DNA from 2 places in the Globicatella sanguinis genome. Region 1 is predicted to be linked to the other one. Evidence: riboswitches for the same ligand, from Rfam matches in the RefSeq annotation. Region 1 holds a riboswitch; the other holds the start of a gene.
What was found. A riboswitch is a leader RNA that binds a small molecule or an ion and turns the genes downstream of it on or off. The one in region 1 is predicted to bind S-adenosylmethionine.
Positions count from the first base shown of each region.

Region 2: it holds a riboswitch for S-adenosylmethionine, as region 1 does, so the genes downstream of both, metK (methionine adenosyltransferase) here and CYJ72_RS05190 (hypothetical protein) in region 1, are expected to answer to the same signal.

Region 1 is NZ_CP126962.1:1,193,705-1,203,946, forward strand. Features, by position in the region: gene CYJ72_RS05165 (rhomboid family intramembrane serine protease) at 1-245, opposite strand, end outside; gene CYJ72_RS05170 (DUF503 family protein) at 276-575, opposite strand; gene CYJ72_RS05175 (plasmid pRiA4b ORF-3 family protein) at 706-1,329, opposite strand; gene CYJ72_RS05180 (FAD-dependent oxidoreductase) at 1,893-3,257, opposite strand; gene ndk (nucleoside-diphosphate kinase) at 4,358-4,759, shown strand; SAM riboswitch class I at 4,928-5,025, shown strand; gene CYJ72_RS05190 (hypothetical protein) at 5,097-5,414, shown strand; gene CYJ72_RS05195 (GNAT family N-acetyltransferase) at 5,693-6,115, opposite strand; gene CYJ72_RS05200 (AAA family ATPase) at 6,229-6,462, opposite strand; gene CYJ72_RS05205 (SWIM zinc finger family protein) at 6,970-7,488, opposite strand; gene CYJ72_RS05210 (ABC transporter transmembrane domain-containing protein) at 7,971-9,542, opposite strand; gene CYJ72_RS05215 (hypothetical protein) at 9,598-10,242, opposite strand, start outside.
Region 2 is NZ_CP126962.1:1,000,300-1,010,541, reverse strand. Features, by position in the region: gene CYJ72_RS04340 (alpha/beta fold hydrolase) at 1-224, shown strand, start outside; gene CYJ72_RS04335 (M42 family metallopeptidase) at 249-1,286, shown strand; gene CYJ72_RS04330 (FAD-dependent oxidoreductase) at 1,836-3,194, shown strand; gene CYJ72_RS04325 (hypothetical protein) at 3,946-4,740, opposite strand; SMK box riboswitch at 4,818-4,910, shown strand; gene metK (methionine adenosyltransferase) at 4,908-6,092, shown strand; gene mnmM (tRNA 5-(aminomethyl)-2-thiouridylate-methyltransferase MnmM) at 6,149-6,715, opposite strand; gene CYJ72_RS04310 (LysM peptidoglycan-binding domain-containing protein) at 6,844-8,829, shown strand; gene CYJ72_RS04305 (IS1634 family transposase) at 8,961-10,242, opposite strand, start outside.

The DNA of each region.
Region 1 (10,242 bases):
CCAATCACTAAAAACATCATCATATTACCAATCAGATGATCCCAATTTGCATGACCCAAGACATGTCCAAAAAATCGCAAATAAGTTAAGGGATCCCATAACGATGAATGGTAAACGCTAAATAGCGTCCGCGTCAAAACGCCTCCTAACACCTTATCAAACAACAGAATCATAAAACTAGCAAAAGCAAAAGACAATATGACTGGCGAATTAAATGATAATTTCATTTTCTTAGCGTTTTTCATGTGACTGCACTCCCTCATCGAACATTGATATTAATCAACAACCAAAATATCCCAAATAACTTTCTGTAATTCGCAGGACTTATTCAAAGTAAAATCATATAAGAAATCTTCAATCCGTTGAGCATATTGCTCGCATTCTAGTTCCGACAAACAAACCAACGCTTGCGATAAATGTAGCTGTTGATAATCTTCTTGATGGGCCGTCTCTCGCACACTAACTGAAAATCCCTTTTTTAACTGTGAAACTAACGACTGGCGAATATTGCGTTTGTCTTTTAAAGAGTTAGCATAAGGTAACTTTATCGAAATTTCCATCACTAAAACTAACACGCGTCATCCTCCTAAAAGTTATCTATCTTCAGTATAGCATCAAACTTATCTTTAAAATAACAAAACCCTATGAACTTTACAAACTCAAATGTAAAACCATAGGATTTTAATTTAACGGGTCGAGAATAAATTACCAATTGATTTCCACTTCTGAACCATAAATATGATAAGGCAAAATAACATCCCCATTATTTAGCCGATAAAACTTAGCTAATCGCTCATTCACTTGAGGTAGATCATAGTCTTCTAAAATTCTTGGATTCCATTCAACCCACTCTTGATACTCTTTAGAATCAGGGTTTTTTGCCAGTTCCCTAATTTCCTCTAAACCACCAGGGCCGCCACAATCTTCCGATATGTTTTCGCCGCGAAAGCTGACCACACTAGGGACCTCCTCTGATGTTATGACCTTTACTTTCATCAAGGTGATTTTAAACTCCCAATTATCGCCGAAATCATAGGTATAATCGAGAGTGTTTAGTTCTAACAAATAAGGAAGTACAAGTGTTTTGTCTGCATCCACGTAGTTGATTCCCTCATTATAAGAATTAAAATACTCATCACGCATATACTCAAGGTTTATTTCAAAAGGATACGACTTTTTAGTGAAATTAAACAAATGCATATCATATAGGCCAAATGCAATTTGAATAATATGATGCAACTCAAAAAAAGTGATACGATTCGGTAATATTAAATTACGCCAAATCGGAGGCGACTTTATCTCTTTTAATTGAACTTTAACTTGAAACATTTTTTCAACTCCCTAATCAAATTGTTATTCGAAAAAAATAGCATTTATCTACTAACAGTATAAGATATCGAACGCATTTTTTCTACTTAGTTCTTCCATAAAAATGCTCTGGGCTTTCCCATAAAAAATGAATGTGATGTTTTAATTGAATCTTTCCTTACATTCTAAGTTGCAATTTACGCTCCTGATTCCATATTGAAGTCAGAAAGAATGGAGTAAGCCAAGCATCTTCCAATATACGAATTGATACTATTTTTAATTAATCTGATGCAATAAAAAAAGTCTCTAAGCTTATAATACTTAAAGACTTTTTACTATTTTAATTCTTATAAAGAATATCATCCAATTCAAATGGGAGTGGGCAAGAAGTAGAAAATTAAATAATTTTCGCTTCGTCTGCCCACCCCCGCACAGTTGAATAGGTCTCAAACAAGTCGTTTAGACGCCATTTGAGACCACTCAACCACTGCGCTTTGAATTAAATAGATATGGCTGAACAGAATTTAAAAAGTTTTTGCCCAGCCTCATTTCCACAATAGAGTATAGAAATTAATTCGTTTGAATTAGAATAAAATCTTGTCCGCTCCACCAAATTGATTTCCTAATGCTTGATGAGCAAGCACTTGAACATAATGCCATGGACGGTCATAATTTGGTTGATAGAAGAAGTCTACCATTGCTAATTGTTCTAACGTCCATTTCGCATTAATCGCAATCGATAACGCATTGATGGAATCCGCCACGTCATGAATAGAAACAAATTGTGCGCCTAAAATCACATGCGTGTCTTCATCAAAGTAAATCTTCATATGAACCGTACCTGGTCGACGCATAAAGTCTGGATAAACTTTTTCTTCACAATAAGCTGAAGCAATCTTACCATCATAACTATCCGCACTCACATGCCCTAAACCTGTTGTGACAACCGTATAATCGAAAACATGTAAAGCAGAAGTTCCTGATACCGGCATCATCTTCACTAATGATTCTTTTCCTAAAGCATGTAAAGCCGCCACTATTCCTTGACGACGAGCATTCGTTGCTAAAGCGATATTGGTTTTCTTGCCGGTCGGTGCATACATAACTTTAGTTGCATCCCCACCCGCATAAATGTCTGTTACAGAAGTACGCATGAATTCATCGATTTCTACAAATCCACGATCATCGATATCGACAATTCCTTTTAACCATTCGGTATCTGGTTTAACTCCTACTGCAATAACAACGGTATCAGCCTCATATTCTCCTTTATCCGTTACAACGCCTGTTACTTTGCCATCTTCACCGATTAATTTCTCAACTTTTTCTTGACCTTTGAAAGTCAAGCCTTTTTCTTTGGCATGATTTTCTAATACTGTTGCTAATTCTGGATCCACGTAAGTAGGTAAGATATGCTCTAGACCATCTAATAAAATAGCTTCAATTCCGGCTTCTGTGTAGGCTGTCGCCACTTCGACACCAATATAACCCGCACCGATTACGACCGCTTTTTTACTAGATTTCATTCGTTTTTTAACTGTTCCAGCATCCTCACGCCCACGGAAAGTATGAACATTTTCTAAATCATACCCTTCAAATTTTGGAACAGGTGCAAATCCTCCCGGACTCAGTAAGAGCTTATCATAGCTTTCTTCCTTCTCACCTTCACTATCCTTAATTTGAATTGTTTTAGCCTCAGGATTAATCCCCACTACTGCTGTTGAGTAATGCATATGGATTCCTTGATCAGTATAAGATTGGTTGGTAGCAAAATGCAATTCGTCTAAAGTTTGAGCAATACCTTGAAGATAAGATTGAGCACCACAAGACATAAAGGACGCGTGGTCACCTGCTTCATATAAATGAATCTCTGCACTCGGTTCTTGCTTCAAGATAGTCTGTACCGCTTCAAATCCAAAATGCGATGTTCCAACTACTACGTACTTCATAAAAAAGTCTCCTCTCATTTATTATAACCATTCTAAACTGGCAACATATTCATCATAACACTCATCAAAAAAATTTGCATCTAAAAAGACTTATATATGAATTTTTTTAGTTTGTTAGTACAAGACATTTCTGATGATTGAAATTTCAAAAAAATATATTTAATACTTAACAAGTGGGATTGAGATGAAGTAGCAAATAAAATGAGTTATGCTTTTGATGCTGTACACAATTTGGTTGGTATCAACTAATCTTTCGACTCCGTCTGACGCCAGTCAACTATTTCGATTATCAATTAATCAGATATTACCAACGTCACTGTTGAAGTTTTGTCTAATTTCCTTTCGTTATCTAACCATCCAAAGGATGGCTTTTTCACAAAGTTTCATTTTTCAAAACGATGTAAAATATTTTCATCAGAAAGCTAATTGAACAATGTAAGCATTCCAAACACAACAAAACTAATAAAAATGACAAAATGATGCATTTTTTGTTTTCATAAATTTTCAGTATGTCTCATTTTGAGACACAAAAACAGCCTTTTTTGAATGTTATTTTCATTTTCATAAATTTTAGAAAAATACTTCGCTAAACTTTATATATTCTTAATAATTAAGCAAAATGTGTCTCAAAATGAGACACGGGCTTGTGAATGAAAATAACCAGAATAAAATGATCCATTTTACTTGTAATTTTAAATTCGTTTCACAAGCAACCTGAATAATAACTAAAAAACGTCCTCAAAAATCGAATACTATTTAATGTATTATTGGTTTTCTAATTCACAATATTTCCCGTTGTTTTATTAAAACTATTTTTTCGAAACTCAAAACTAAAATACTATGGGGAGTTAACCAGCACCTACTAACGATTTTGGTATCAAGCAATTGCTGACGTCTTATTGCACGCAATCCATCGTCATGGCGTTAGAAATCGTGTTGCCATAATCATATCTCAGTACACAGCTGTTCTAAATTTTGATAAAGGCACACACGTGACATAACCTGGCATCATAAATGAATATGCTAGCACCATATCAAAGGCATTATCATCACTTTCTTGGTATAATAATGAAAATAAGGTTTAGGAGAGTGATTAAATCATGAGTCAACAAACATACATCATGTTAAAACCAGACTGCTTGAAGCGCGGCTTGATGGGAGAAGTGATTTCGCGGATTGAAAAGAAAGGATACCGTATGGTACAAGCCAAATTAATGACCCTTGACGCATCGATTATTGCCGAACATTATGCTCATCTGATCGACAAACCTTTTTATCCTAGGCTCGAACAGTTTATGTTATCAGGCCCTGTCTTTGGCATAGTGGTAGAAGGGGAAGAAGTAATTCAAGGCATGAGAGCCATGATGGGACCAACGAATGTCTTTGAAGCGGCACCCGGTACGATTCGTGGAGACTATGCAACGGATGTCACTTATAATCTGATTCATGGATCAGACTCGCCTGAAACAGCTAAAGTAGAAATTAACCGATTTTTTAACTGATAATAAGCGACGTTCAAACGCAACAATAGTCTGTTCTACGTCGCTATCGAAGTAACTGCGTTGAAGTTTATTATTTAGCCAATTTAAAACGACTTTCATCTAACGTAAAAAATAAACATTGAAATATCGCTTAATAAATGATAATATCAATATACAATTAAAAATCACAACTTATCCAGAGCAAGCAGAGGGAATTGGCCCCATGACGCTTCAGCAACCTACCATTGGCAAGGTGCTAAATCCAACTCGAAAGAGATAGATGAGTCGAACCCAGTTATTTGGCACGACGAATCTCGTTGTGCTTTTTTAATTGAATAAATAACTAGGAGTGGTTCGTTTGTTACCAGAAATGAAGAGTAGTTTTGACGAGTTTATTAAAGGAATCAAAAAGTTTGATATTATGCCACATTTAAGATTTCGAAGAAGTCAGAGTGGTGATGTTACTGAACATGATTGGGTATTTCTAGTCAATACGCGCCCACCGCATAATGGGGCTCATCTTGGTCGTTGCTGTACCTGTTGTATTGGCAATGGCAGTATCAATGATTACGATCATTTCAAAGAATCTTTTAGCTATGAAGAATACGAAACGATTGTAAATCTGTTATTCGATTATATTTATACTGACTCTCAGCATAAATCCATTCAGCCATAATCCGACTCATCAAGAAAGAGGGTTTAAGTACAACGCTATTGAGCATGCCACTTAGACTCTCTTTTTGTGTTGAAATATTTTTTGTAGAGACATAGCTTTTGTTGTTTAGCCAGATACAATTCCATTATCTTAAGCAGTGGCAAACAGTAGAAAATCGATTGAATTTTGCTTCGTTTGTTTGCTCTCTGTTTACGGTATTATCTTGAATTTTTTATTTTATCTAACCTCGAGATGCCCATAAGTCTGATTATGTTCTATACCGGTTAATCCGTAAAATCTTAAGCTTTATACTGCATTAAAAGTTCCAGATTATTGGTGACTTCATCCATCTCCTGTGAGATAGTCGTTAATCCTTCACGTTTATAGAATTTTACGGCACTCTCATTTTCATGATATACCGTAAGCAGCAATTCTTGACGAAGCCCTTTTACATAATCTAGTAATTGCTTGCCAATGCCTTTAGAACGCATACTCTTATCTACAAAAATCCCCGTAAGATAATTATCTTGCAACCCAACGAAGCCTACAATTTTATTCTCATATTCATAAACATAGATTTCAGCACCTAACAGTTGTTCTTTAACCATTGGTGCATTAGCTATCCAATATTCGCGATTTATAAAGTGATGTGACTCAAGATTGCTATCAAGCCAAATTTTCATCACTTGATCAAGATCTTCTAATTTAAACCCTCTAATCATCTTCAATTCCTACTTTCTGTGGTACTAATTTACTGGCTTTAGACTGGTACTATGTATGGATTACAAATAAGCTATTTCGCTAATTCCTCCTAGGTATTAATACCGCGGTTTCCCTAGCTGACAGCTTGTAAATGAAGCGCTACACTATCTTGAAATTTTAAAGTATCTAGATTTTCAAAATTCAAATAAATAATCTGTTCTTCAGTTACTCCATTTTCTATTAGCCAATCCTTATATTGAAACATAATGGTAGACTTTCCAGACCTTCTAACACCTGTAATGACTTTTATTAAATCTTTATTCTTCCATTCTTTTAACCAGTTAAGTTCTCGTTCTCTGATTATCATTATTTTTCTCCCGTGGTATACTTTTATTTCACAACAATTATATCACCATAAGGGGGGGTATTTAAACATAACCCCAAACTTCATCTCCCTAAAGGAGGTATATATGATTTTTTATTAACATATCGCTATCAGAGAAGTAGATGATTGTGACATAACTCTCATTTTAAATTTTCTCTCAAACTATTTTAGTATCCTAATAGAATGAGAATTATCGATTGGTGAAGTATTATTTTCTAAAAATAAGATCTTTATCATACAATTAAAATATTGAAGTGCTCGAAAAAAAGCTGGGAAAAAACTGAATAGTTTTGGTCCCAACTTATCTTCTAATTAATTAACTGTTCGGTGATTACGTGTCCTTAAGTTACATTCTTCGAATATATTTAAATCCTACTCAAATGCGCCAAGGTAGGCAGACGAAGTTAAAATCCTTTGATTATCAACGCTTATTCTTTCTATCTACGGTATTGCCCATTATTTGCACTTTTTAAATACTTACACTATTTATTAATAATAATAGTCATCGTAATCATAATCATCTTCATAATCCGGGAAATCACGATCAAATTCATTTAAAAGGGCTTCGATTAATTTTTCTCTGACCTGTTCAACACTAAGACTATTTACATAAGCTGTAATTTCTTTAAGCTCTTTTTGTCGCTCTTTTTGATATTCCTTTTCCCATTCATTGTATGCATCTTCTTTTGCTTTTTTCTCTTCTTCTATCTCTGCGATAATGGCATCCGCTTGTTTAGGAAAATAGTAGAAGTATAATGCTACCATATGCTTACAAACCACTCTTCTCCCATTAGCAAACGGGCAATTACATTTTGACTTTCTGGGATGATTAATATCAATTGAAACATGATACACATTTTCATTAGAGCCTTTAACTTCCCCTTTATAGATACCCTCGCCACAACAAGTTCCATTTAAAACAGCCTTATTTTGATGGTAGGAAATTCCTCTATGAAAAGACGCATTACTTGCCAAATGAACGAGTTTCAACTCTTCCCAAATACTCATATATCCACCTCAATTTTTCAAATATTATTAATTTTTCTTGTTAAAAAAGCTCATTCTTTCTACAAAATCCTTCACCATTGGACACAAATCGACTCGAGATAGATGCGTTTTTCTGTTCATTTCAAGGAATGGATTTTCGTATTTCCCCCTATCCACATAGTAAGATTACTCTCTATGCGTATAGGTACCACCCTATTTACCAAACGCAATCCATCATCGACTTCTTAAACTCAATTCTTTTCCCTTTACTAATATTTCACAACCTCACCAAATTGATATTCACGGTTTTTTACATAAGTGAAAATTTGATAAAGGTTATTTGAATGAAAATGACCAAAGTCACAGTTTGCTCCACCATTTTGCATTATGCCATAACCTGATGCATCATATACCGTCGTGAAGGCTTTAATCATTCTTCGAGTTACGCTGGTAATTTCTTGCATATAAGCGTCAGGAAGAGTGTGGCTTACTATATTTTAGCATTAGATCAACTGATCCAAATCCAGCACTTGGTCATATTTACTAAGATTGCTCGAATCTCTGTGTGTAATATTAATCAAGCAAATATCAACTTGATCAAGCAAATAATTTTCGATTCGATGGTAATTCTCTTTATCTAAGGCTGATAATGATTCATCCAAAATGATAAATTTCTTATTTTGCAAGAGGGCTCGAATGATTATCATACGTTGCTTCTGACCGCCAGAAAGATTGCCGTCTTCAATAATCAACTCGTCCCAATCATTAAACCTCTCATCCAAACCAAATTGTTCTAACAATTGTTGAGTCAATTCAACCGGTAAATCCCGATATAAGTGTAAATTATTTAATACTGTATCCGCAAAAATAATCGAATGTTGTGATATTAAGCCGATATGGTCTTGAACTTCTTGGTAACTGACTTGCTGACGATCCATATGATTGTATAGAATGGTTCCTTGGTCCGGATCAAGATTTTTTGTAATCAAATAAGCTAAAGTAGATTTTCCTTTACCACTACTGCCGACAATCAGGTACTTCATCCCTCGTTCAAATTGATAATTAAAATCTTCAAAAATCTTTTGATGGTTAATCGAATATGCGAGATTTTGAATATCAATCTGCTGCAACGACTCTATATGAGTAGTTGTTGGAGCATCGTCAGTTGCACGTTCACCCTGTGCATCGTACTTTTGTTTAATGTCTTTGACAGAGTGGATGCTTGATAAATTATCCGCAATCAAATTGACTGGCATTTCAAGTTCATTAGACAAAGCAATAATCGAAGCCAGTGCCCCAACGGTAATCGAGCCATTTAAGACTTGTCGTCCTCCTACCAATAAAATGCAGACCACACACCCATAGAAAAATAAGCCTATCAATACATTAATCAGCGCCGTAAGTTTTACACCTTTTTGATCAGCTTGATTAACCTCATCATATTTTTCATTCACTTTATCCGCAAAAATATTTGATGTTCTAAAGTTTTTAATATCTAAAAGACCTGTTACAAAATCCTTCAAATAAGTATTATAGATGGATTGATTTTTAGAAAGTTGGTTTTTGTTCTTACGCGTTTGATGTTTGAACACATAAGGAATCAAAATCGGAAAAATCGATACAATAATAATTAATCCCGCTGTTAATGGATCTAACGAGAACAACGCCATACAAGCAATAATAAATGTGATAACTCCTTGGTACAAAGAAATAATCGCATCATAATGAAAAGTCTTAATTTTATCGATGTCATTGTTCAAAATGGAGAGGTACTCACCACTGGATTTACTTTTATAATCCAAAAAATTAAGATTATAAAGCTTAGTAATAATTGTCTTGTGAATCGATAAGCCAACCTGATTAAGATATCGCGTATTAAAATATTGTCTAAAATATTCAATGACTAATAATAAGACCATAATCAACATCATCCATAAAATATTATTCATAAATGCGGTCTGATTTTGATGTGTCAGCGCATCAATAATGAATTGAATCTGATAACTGAACAGTACATTTAATGTTGATACTGCTGTAATACAGACTAAAACTAAAATAAATAAAATTTTTCGCATTTTTGTATCCTTTGTAATGCTTTTTGATTGTTTGATTAATTCGAATAAGTTAAATTTAATTCCCACTGCTCTCATAGATCCATGTATCAAAAGTCTCCGTATTCTCAACATCGAACAGATTTTTTAAGGCCATCGTTGCCCAATCCGTATTATCTGCTTCAAAATTAATCGACGGATAAACCTCAAAGAGCATATTCACAACTGTTAATGCAAACCGTACAAATGTCTTTTCATCAATCGAACTGACATAAGCAATTTCTTCATCTTCTACGAATGCAGCGTGTTGGATTTCATCATTGTTCTTTACATAGAGAACTTCATCAGGTATTAACGCTATAAAATCTTCCAATGGTGAAGTTAAAGGGTTAATCGCTTCATGAGCTACTTGATAGTATTCAAAAAGTAGTTCGCAACAAGCTAAGTAGTCCGCATCCCCACGATTGGCTTTGAGCATCTTCATCTGTTGAAAAGATTTCCTTGGAATCAAATCATCCTTTTCAACTTGTAATTCATGACATTTCCTTACCTTTTTAAATCCTTGTGCCTCTAAGAAATGAGCTTTCTTAGTTTCGGAAGAAGCTATCATAGCTTGTAGAGGGCACTTCTTTTCGTCTGCAATCGTCTGTAAAATCGACGCATCGCTAATCTTTTCATTTTCATTCAAATCAAATTGAATATAACAATTCCTCAAATGATGTTG
Region 2 (10,242 bases), 190 kb from region 1:
CGAAACACTCAGATTTGCCAATTCTAGTATTAAATGGAGCCGACGATACGCTCATTACCGGCGGCTCAGACGGGATTGATGATTCTGCACGCCGTCTAACGAAAGCAGGATACCGTCATTTAGTATTAAAACAATATCCGAATATGAAGCATGAAATCATTCATGAAAAAGATGCCGATACTGTGTTTGAAGATATACTTTCGTTTTATCGAAAAACGAATTGATTGATGTAAGGAGTAAGATAACGGATGAAACAAACAATTAATTATTTAGAAGACTTATTAGCAATTCCTTCACCAACAGGTTATACCAATGAAGTAGTGGATTATTTAGCCAAGACAGTCACAGAATTAGGCTATGACTTTCGACGAACACCAAAAGGGAACTTAATCGTGACGGTTGAGGGACAAAATACCCAAGAGCATCGTACAATAACGGCACATGTTGATACTTTAGGAGCCATTGTACGTGCGGTTAAACCGGATGGACGTTTGAAACTAGATAAAATAGGTGGCTTCCCTTGGAATATGATAGAAGGAGAAAATTGCATCGTTCATATGGCCAGTAACCAACAAACAGTCAGTGGCACTATTTTAATTCATCAAACAAGTACCCATGTTTACCGTGATGCCGGAACAGCCGAACGTACCCAAGATAATATGGAAGTGCGTCTCGATGCAAAAGTGACGAATGAAGCAGAAACACGAGCTCTAGGAATTGAAGTTGGCGACTTTGTTTCTTTTGATCCACGGACCATTATTACGGAAGAGGGCTTTGTTAAGTCACGCTTCTTGGACGATAAAGTCTCAGCTGCTATTTTATTAAAACTGTTAAAAGTTTATGCAGACGATAAAATTGTTTTACCTCATACGACCCATTTTATGTTCAGTGTCTTTGAAGAAGTAGGACATGGTGCCAACAGTAGCATTGATTCTAAGACCGTTGAGTTTTTAGCGGTTGATATGGGAGCGATGGGAGATGATCAACAAACTGATGAGTATACCGTTTCAATTTGTGTTAAAGATGCTTCTGGCCCTTACCATTATAATTTCCGTCAACATTTAGTAGCCTTAGCCAAAGCCCAAGAAATCCCATACAAATTAGATATTTATCCTTATTATGGTAGCGATGCTTCGGCGGCCATGCGTGCAGGAACGGATATTAAACATGCCTTATTAGGTGCGGGAATTGAATCGAGTCATTCGTATGAAAGAACGCATATGGATTCGATTGTAGCAACCGAAAAATTAGTGGATGCGTATCTGAGAAGTGAGTTAGTTAAATAAGAGCTGTTGCTCTTAAAGTGAGATAATGACTTAGTGCCCCTTGCTCTGAGAAATCACTAATCCGTTGTCCTTATCAGCATTTTAGTTAAATAAGGGCTGTGCTTTTTTTAAAATAAGCTAGCTAAAATAAGTAAATGCCTTGAGCAGTGAAATTTAATAAAAAAATTACGAATTGTAATCAGCCAATATAATAATAGATAATGAACAGTTAAAAATGCTTTAGTTTGTGAAATGCAATAATCTTGATTATTGATAATCATTCTAATATGCAATTTTTAACTGTTTTTTGGCAATTATTGCACAAAAGGAATTAAGAAATAACGCAATCCAATTGAAAAGTTTGTGAAAACCCAGACTATTTAATTTTAAATTCAAAATAATACTCATTAGTGAAATCTAAAGAAAAGGATTTCAAGTATTGATATAACAATATTTCTAGTGCTTAATTAATAAAAATGTTTAATAACAAATAAGCTTTTTTTTTGTGAAATATGTGGTATGATAAACAATGTAATCATATCATTGTGTGTAAAAAATAGGAGGTATATGATGAAAGTAGTAGTTATTGGATGTACTCACGCAGGTACAGCAGCAGTAAAAACAATCTTAAATGAAAACCCAGGTGCTGAGGTTGTTATTTATGAACGTAATGATAATGTATCATTCTTATCTTGTGGAATTGCATTATACATTGGTGGCGTTGTTAAAGACCCTCAAGGATTATTCTATTCAAATCCTGAAGAATTAAAATCTTTAGGTGCGGATGTAAACATGGAACATGATGTAACAAATGTTGACTTAGATGCTAAAAAATTAAATGTTAAAAATTTAAAATCTGGAGAAGAATTTGAAACAACATTCGATAAATTAGTGTTAACAACTGGTTCATGGCCAATTTTACCTCCATTCACAGGCTTCGATTTAGAAAATGTTTTATTATGTAAAAATTATCGTCAAGCACAAGAAATCTTTACTCGTAAAACAGACGCTAAAAAAGTAGTCGTTATCGGTGGTGGTTATATTGGTATCGAATTAGTAGAAGCATTTGCTTTAGAAGGTAAAGAAGTTACTTTAATCGACGGTTTAGATCGTATCTTAAATAAATATTTAGATGCTGAGTTTACTGATATTTTAGAACAAGACTTACGTGATCGTAATGTAAATGTTCAATTAAACCAAATGGTTAAAGGATTCGAAGGAGAAAATGGTAAAGTTACTAAAGTTATTACCGACAGCGCTGAATACGATGCAGACATGGTAATTGTGTGTGTTGGTTTCCGTCCAAATACAGATTTAGTAAAAGACCAATTAGAAACATTACCAAATGGTGCTATTATTGTAGATAACTACATGAAAACTTCTCATCCTGATGTATTTGCTGCAGGTGACTCTACAGCTGTTAACTATAACCCAAATGGTGGACATGCATACATTCCATTAGCAACTAATGCTGTACGTATGGGATCATTAGTAGGTAAAAACATTAACGGCGATAAAGTTGCTTACCGTGGAACTCAATCTACTTCAGGATTACATTTATTCGGATGGAACATTGGTTCAACAGGGGTAAACGAAGGTTCAGCAAAACATTTTGGTTTAGAAACTCGTTCAGTGTATGTTGAAGATAACTACCGTCCAGAATTTATGCCAACTAACGAAAAATTATACATGAAATTAGTATATGAAGTAGGAACTGGCCGTATCGTCGGTGGACAAATCATGTCTAAATACGACTGTACAGCATCAGCTAACACATTATCATTAGCAATCCAAAACAAAATGACTATCGAAGACTTGGCTTATGTTGACTTCTTCTTCCAACCAGTATTCGACCGTCCTTGGAACTACTTAAACATCTTAGCTCAAGCAGCAGTAGAACAAGAACGTAAATTAGCAGAAGAAAACTAATCTAACTCATTAAAATAATTATTAGACTAGGTAGAACGATTGAATGTCTGCCTAGTCTTTTTATATTGACTGATAATAAGTATCGTGAAGAAAAACAAACTAATCATACTAGATTATATAGATTCTACTCATTCTGGCGGAACTAGCTGAGCGAGAGGCTGGGAATAAAGTTGATAAATTTAGTCAAAATTATTGTTCGTTAATTAATAGCGGAGTGGTTGAGTGGCCTCAACCTGCGTCTTAAATAGGTAAGGCATAAATTTGATAAATTCAATCAAGTGATTGTTCGCTAAATAAAAGCGCAGTGGTTGAGTGGCCTCAAACTGCGTCTTAATGAGGTTAGGCATAAATTGGATAAATTCAACTAAGTGTTTGCTTGGTAATTAATAGCGCAGTGGTTGAGTGGTCTCAACCTGCGTCTTATAGACTTGATTGAGACCTACTCAACTGTGCGGGGGTGGACAGACGAAGCGAAAATCATTCAATTTTCTACTTCTGGTCTACTCCCAATTTAGTTTCCTAAGACAAATAAACAGGCAGCCGAAAAAGTATCGGTTGCCTGTTGTTTATATTTTTTAAGATTTTCGTTTAAACGAAATCACGATTTTAGTTAGAGGTTAAGCCTTAACTTGAAGTATGTCGTCAATTATCATTCGTTTTTCTACTTCTGGCCCATTCTCAACTTTGTAGCGGTGAACAGACCAAGCAAAATCATTTGAATTTCTACTGTTGGTCCACTTTTAAAACCGATTTAGAAAACAATCGCTAGACTATAAAAAATACTAAAAATTAATAAAGCGGTACTCAAATAATTAATTTTATTTTGACGTTGTTTTTCATTATCTACTTGCACAATAGCAGGAATAATACTAAATAATGTAATGAAAACATAAGCAATTTGTGCTAAAAAATAAGATTGGCTTGGTAAAGTGAAATATACGCCAGCAAATATGGCTACAATCGCTAATCCAATGCCGGTCCAATGATACAGTGTCGATTGTTTCTTTCTAGTAATTAATAAATAGCGTAAGTGATTGATTTCAATCGTGATGCCTGCTGTAATTAACGCAAGAGGAATCAATAACAGTAAAAAATTGGTAGTGATACTCGTCGTTTGACTATAGTATGCTACCGTATTTAAAATAAAAGCATTAAAAAAGATGGTCAAAATATATTGATAAAATGTATTCACAATTGGAAAAGGTATATATTGAAAATGAATATAGGCAATATATAAAAGTAACAGTAAATTAATAATCCAGTTATTTCTTAAAATAAAAATAACCGATGTGATGATTAAAATACCTTCACAAACATATAAGATAAATTCAGGTGTACTTTTGTGATTCCGTTGTACATTTCGCTGGTGAAAATAATGATCAATTAATTGTGAACTGACAACTATCACAAATAGTAAAAGAGCATTTATCCAGTTTGGTGATGCAGCTGAACTCAACCCCACGATTGTTCCAACACCAATCAAAGTAAATGGTGCTAAAAAAATCTTGACAAGGGGGTTTTGTAACAACTTGATAAAAGTAGTCATAAGTAACAAATCCCTTCTGAATATCGACATAATTTTATAAAAAGCTATTCATTATCTCTATTTTAAGTTATAATCGATAATGTTACAACTCAAAATTCCCGATAGGGTTCACTTTCTTCAAAGTGAAAATGCCTTGTAACCAAAATGAAATAATGGGGGAAAGAAAAATGACAGAAAAAAGATTATTTACGTCAGAATCAGTAACCGAGGGACATCCAGATAAAATTGCCGATCAAATTAGTGATGCGATTTTGGATGCCATTTTAGAGCAAGATCCAAATGCTCGGGTTGCGTGCGAGACTGCGGTTAATACCGGTTTAGTATTAGTGTTTGGAGAAATTACTACTTCTGCGTATGTTGATATCCAACAAATCGTTCGTCAAAAAATTGATGAGATAGGATATAATAAACAACAATATGGGTTCGATGCGAAGACTGTAGCGGTATTGGTCTCACTAGACGAGCAATCACCCGATATTGCTCAAGGAGTCAACAATGCGATTGAAACCCGTGATCAAGATTCAGAAATCGAAATCGGAGCGGGTGACCAAGGATTGATGTTTGGTTATGCTACGGATGAAACACCAGAATTAATGCCACTTCCGATTTCACTTAGTCACCAATTAGCATTAAAATTAGCTGAAGTTCGTAAATCAGGCGAGTTAAATTATTTAGGACCCGATGGCAAAACACAAGTCACCATTGAGTATGATGAAACGGGAGTAGCGCAAAGAGTCGATACTATTGTCATATCAACGCAACATACAGAGGACGTGACTTTACAACAAATTCATGATGATGTGATTGCCCATGTCGTCAAACCGATTATTCCGTCTGAATTATTAGATGATGAAACGAAATATTTTATCAATCCAACCGGTAAATTTATTATTGGTGGCCCAGTAGGTGACTCAGGCCTAACAGGACGTAAAATTATTGTCGATACATATGGTGGTTATGCACGACATGGTGGAGGAGCTTTCTCAGGGAAAGACGCAACGAAAGTCGACCGCTCAGCCAGTTATGCCGCTCGCTATATTGCGAAAAATATTGTAGCAGCTGGTTTAGCTAAGCGTTGTGAAGTCCAACTGGCTTATGCGATTGGGGTGGCCGAACCTGTTTCGATTTCAATTGATACCTTTAATACCAGTGAGATAACAGAAAGTAAATTAATTGCTGCTGTTCGCTCAACATTCCGCTTAACGCCGAAAGGCATCATCGAAATGTTAGACTTATTACGACCAATTTATGCTCAAACCGCAGCTTATGGACATTTTGGTCGTCGTGATATTGAATTACCTTGGGAACAAACAGATAAAGTAGAGGCTTTAAAAGCAGCTATTAACGCATAACATAAAACGTAGACTAGATAAGGGGATGGTACTTTATCATAGTCTACGTTTATTTTTCATTTAATTTTTTCGATTATTAATAACATGGGTGGCTGATTTTGTTGATTAATAAATTCATATTGTAGGACTTGGTATTCTTTTTGAGACCATGTCGATAAGACATCGAATAATTTTTGCTTTTCAATCATACCTGCTGGATGCCCAGAATAAATCACTAATAAAATCTGACCTCTTTTAACTAATTTTTCGGCAATCTGTTCAATAGCCGACAGTGTACTATGAAAATGAGTGGTAATGTCATGGTCACCACCAGGTAAATACCCTAAATTAAAGATAGCTCCAGCAATGGTTGGTTCGCTGATTATCTTTTCTATCTGATCATGACTCTTTTCAATTAAACTGACTAATTGATATTTTGGATGCGACTCAAGTTTTGCACTGGAATTGAGAATGGCCTGTTTTTGAATATCAAAGCCATAAACATGTCCTTTAAAATGAGGTTGATTGATTATAAAATGAGTATCATTGCCATTACCTAAGGTAGCATCAATATAAGTGCCATTAGGGAAACGTTGAATTAAATCTGCTAGCAGTTGATGGCTAAAGTGTAAAGCATTTTTCATAACAACTCTCCTCGTGTTTCAATTATATTACAATCATTAAGCTTTAACGATAAATCATCGGAATCCCTATAATTATAACTTAATTTGGGTTAGAATAAAACATGAATATAATTTAGGAGGCGAATCGAGTGCCAGTTCAATCTAGACGCGTTACAGTAAAGAAACAACAGAGAAATAAACAAGTTGAACGAATGAAAAAAATTCGTAAAGCTTTTAATATTGGATTAATTATGTTTTCAACGGCAGCATTTATTGAATCCACAACGAAGCCATCTAATGTTATGGCTCAAACGACATCTAATACACGATTAAGTAAGAGTGAATTTTTAAACCTTGTCACAGATAGTGCTAAGAAAATTGCCGCTTCTAATGATTTATATGCATCTGTTATGATCGCTCAAGCCGTATTAGAATCTGGATGGGGAAATTCTACCTTAGCAAGAGCGCCATATCATAATTTATTTGGGATTAAAGGAAGCTCATCTGATAATACCGTTAATATGGACACTTTAGAAGATGATGGTACTGGCAATTATTATGTAGCCAATGAAGCATTCAAACGTTATGATGATTATGCCGGCTCATTACAAGATTATGCTAATATTTTAACAGGGGATAATGGTGCCAATAGTTGGCGCCATAATTATTATTTAGGGGCACGTGTTAGCCAAACGAATAGCTATCAAGATGCCACTCGCCATTTAACCGGTCGTTATGCGACGGATACTTCTTACGCATCGAAGTTAAACGCGATTATTCAACAAAACAATTTAACTGCCTATGATACAGTAGCTAATCAGTCAAATAATAATCAAAATAATAATAACAACCAAGGTGGTACTGAAGAAAACACGACTAACAATGGTACGACCACCAATTATGTGGTTGAAGCTGGAGACACTTACTGGTCATTAGCGCGTAAATTCGGTGTGGATGTTAAATCATTACAAAATGCGAATAATGCGACGAATGGCAATTTATTTGTAGGTCAAGCGATTCGTATTCCTGGAGTAGCGAATACAGAAAAAAATGAAACGGAAAAAGAAACCACCGTTGAAACGCCAACACCATCTAGTCCAGAATCAACAGCTAATGGTAGCTATAAAGTAGTGGCTGGTGATTCATATTGGCAGTTAGCTAAAAAGTTTGGTGTGAGTGTAGCAGAATTACAAAAATTAAACAACACGACCTCAGCCCATTTATCTGTAGGTCAATCATTAGTTGTTCCTGGACAAAAGTCAGCTGAAAAACCAGAAACGTCTAAACCAGAAACGCCAACAACCCCTACTCAACAAGGTCAATATACCGTTAAAGCGGGGGACACCTATTGGTCATTAGCACGTCGATTGGGTGTTAGTGCGGGTGAATTACAACGTTTAAATAATACTAGTTCTTCTAGTTTATATGTCGGACAAAAATTAGTTGTTCCGGGTCAAACGACTCAAGCATCAACTGAAAATAACAGTCCTAAAGAAGAGTCTACTAACTCAACGCCAACCAATACTAAAGGTAACTATACTGTAAAAGCGGGCGATACTTATTGGTCATTAGCTCGTCGATACAATGTTTCCGTTGAAAGTTTAATGGCTCAAAATGGACAAAATTTAATAGCTGGTAAAGTCATTACAATACCAAGTGTAGCAACTACTCAAACGGATTCGACGTCAGTTACAGAAAAAGAAGAAGCAACGACGACACCAGTATCAACTTCCAATGGTAATTATACCGTTGTAGCAGGAGATACCTTATGGTCAATCGCTAGCCGTCACCAAACAACTGTTGGCCAAATTTTAAGTGCCAATGGACTAGCTGAAGGAACGGTATTACATCCGGGTCAAAGTTTAGTGGTTAGTGGTTCAACAGTAGCTAATAATAACACTAGCAATGAACCAACGACGTCAACAAGCACAACAGATACAACAAGCGCAACGACGACCGTAACAGAAACTCCAGCACCAACTACAACTGTAACGTCAACTACTGGTAGTTATACCGTAGTAGCCGGTGATACTCTTTATAGCATCGCAAGACGATCAGGTATCGATGTGAATACATTAATTGCAGCTAATGGTGGCTCAACGATTATTTCTGTCGGACAAGTTATTAATTATTAATAAAATTTTAGGTAATTTAAAAGACAATATCCTTTAAGCATTAACGCTAAAGATATTGTCTTTTTTTTATTGATAAAATAGGGGTGAATGACCAAGCCATTTCTGCCTATTAGTCCTGAATTCCCGCACTCCTAACGAGGCGGGATTTTTATACGGAGTGATTCAAATAAAACTTCTTGCTTATGAAGTATTTCTCCAATGGTCATACCGAACGAAGGATGCACAAAACATTCAATCCGATTGAACGCTTCTAACACTTCGTCTAACGTATGCTCCTTAAACAAATTTGCTTGTTCCATCCGACGTTTTAGTTCCGACACTAAAATTAAAGCTAAATACTGTACAAATATTTTCCCTTCTAATCCCCGTTCGGAAGAAACCCTTAACCGTCGCATATTCAAGCGGTCTTTTAAATTCATAAAGGCTTTTTCAACTTGATCTTTGTCTCGATAATGACTGAGTACTTGAGCGCTTGTCATCCGACTATTCGACAACAAAACAAAATAGCCCGCATAAGCTAACTTCTCAGCGATTGCCTCATCCTTCATGCTCACTGAGACGACCTTACCTTTTTCTTTTGTGACTTTAAAGTAAGTGTTATAAGCCTTTTGATGAGCTTCAATTAAGTGATTCGTTTGTAATTCGCGTTCCCAATCCTGAAGCTGTTTATGGAAGCGAATGCGTTCCTCGGTAGCTCGCTCACTATTTAAGTAAGCATGGAGGGTCACCGGATAACCGGATGTTTCCGATGCTTTGAACACTTGATTGATGGTAAGTTGTTGACGATATAAATTGGTCGCACCATCATAGTGTTGAGGATGTTCCATCGTGGGTGCCATTTGACTCAAAGCTTCTTTCACATACTTAAGCGATACTTTGGCCCCTTGAATAAAGGTAATGCCTTCACGACACATCAACAAAATATTCTCCGCTTTATAAAACCCACGATCTAAAACGAGTTGAATCGGGCGATCCGTTAACTCATCAAACAAACTCATCAGCCAAGGTAAGGTTTTAGCGTCGGGTATATTGCCAGCTAACGGTCGATAGAGAACAGGAAGTCTAGACTCACTCCCAAATAATAGTGCTAGGTTAAGTTGAGCGAGTAAGTCATCTTCCTTGTTGTACCCATACTGCACTTGGCGTAACTTTTGTGAATAGCTTGAAATCGTGGTGGTATCATAAAACCAATAGGACTCCTCTGATTGACGCGCAACTTGAGCCTTAAAAAAAGCTTGTTTTTCTTTTTCGGTAATTCGCTGAAACAACTCACTAATCCGTTGTGAGGTTAAGCTACTTAAATCAAACGGCAGATGATGAAGTTCGGCCCATTGATTAAATTTCTGCATCGAACTAGAAGGAGCTAAAACCAAATAATAAGCTAACCCTAATAATGCTTGATAATCATCAGGG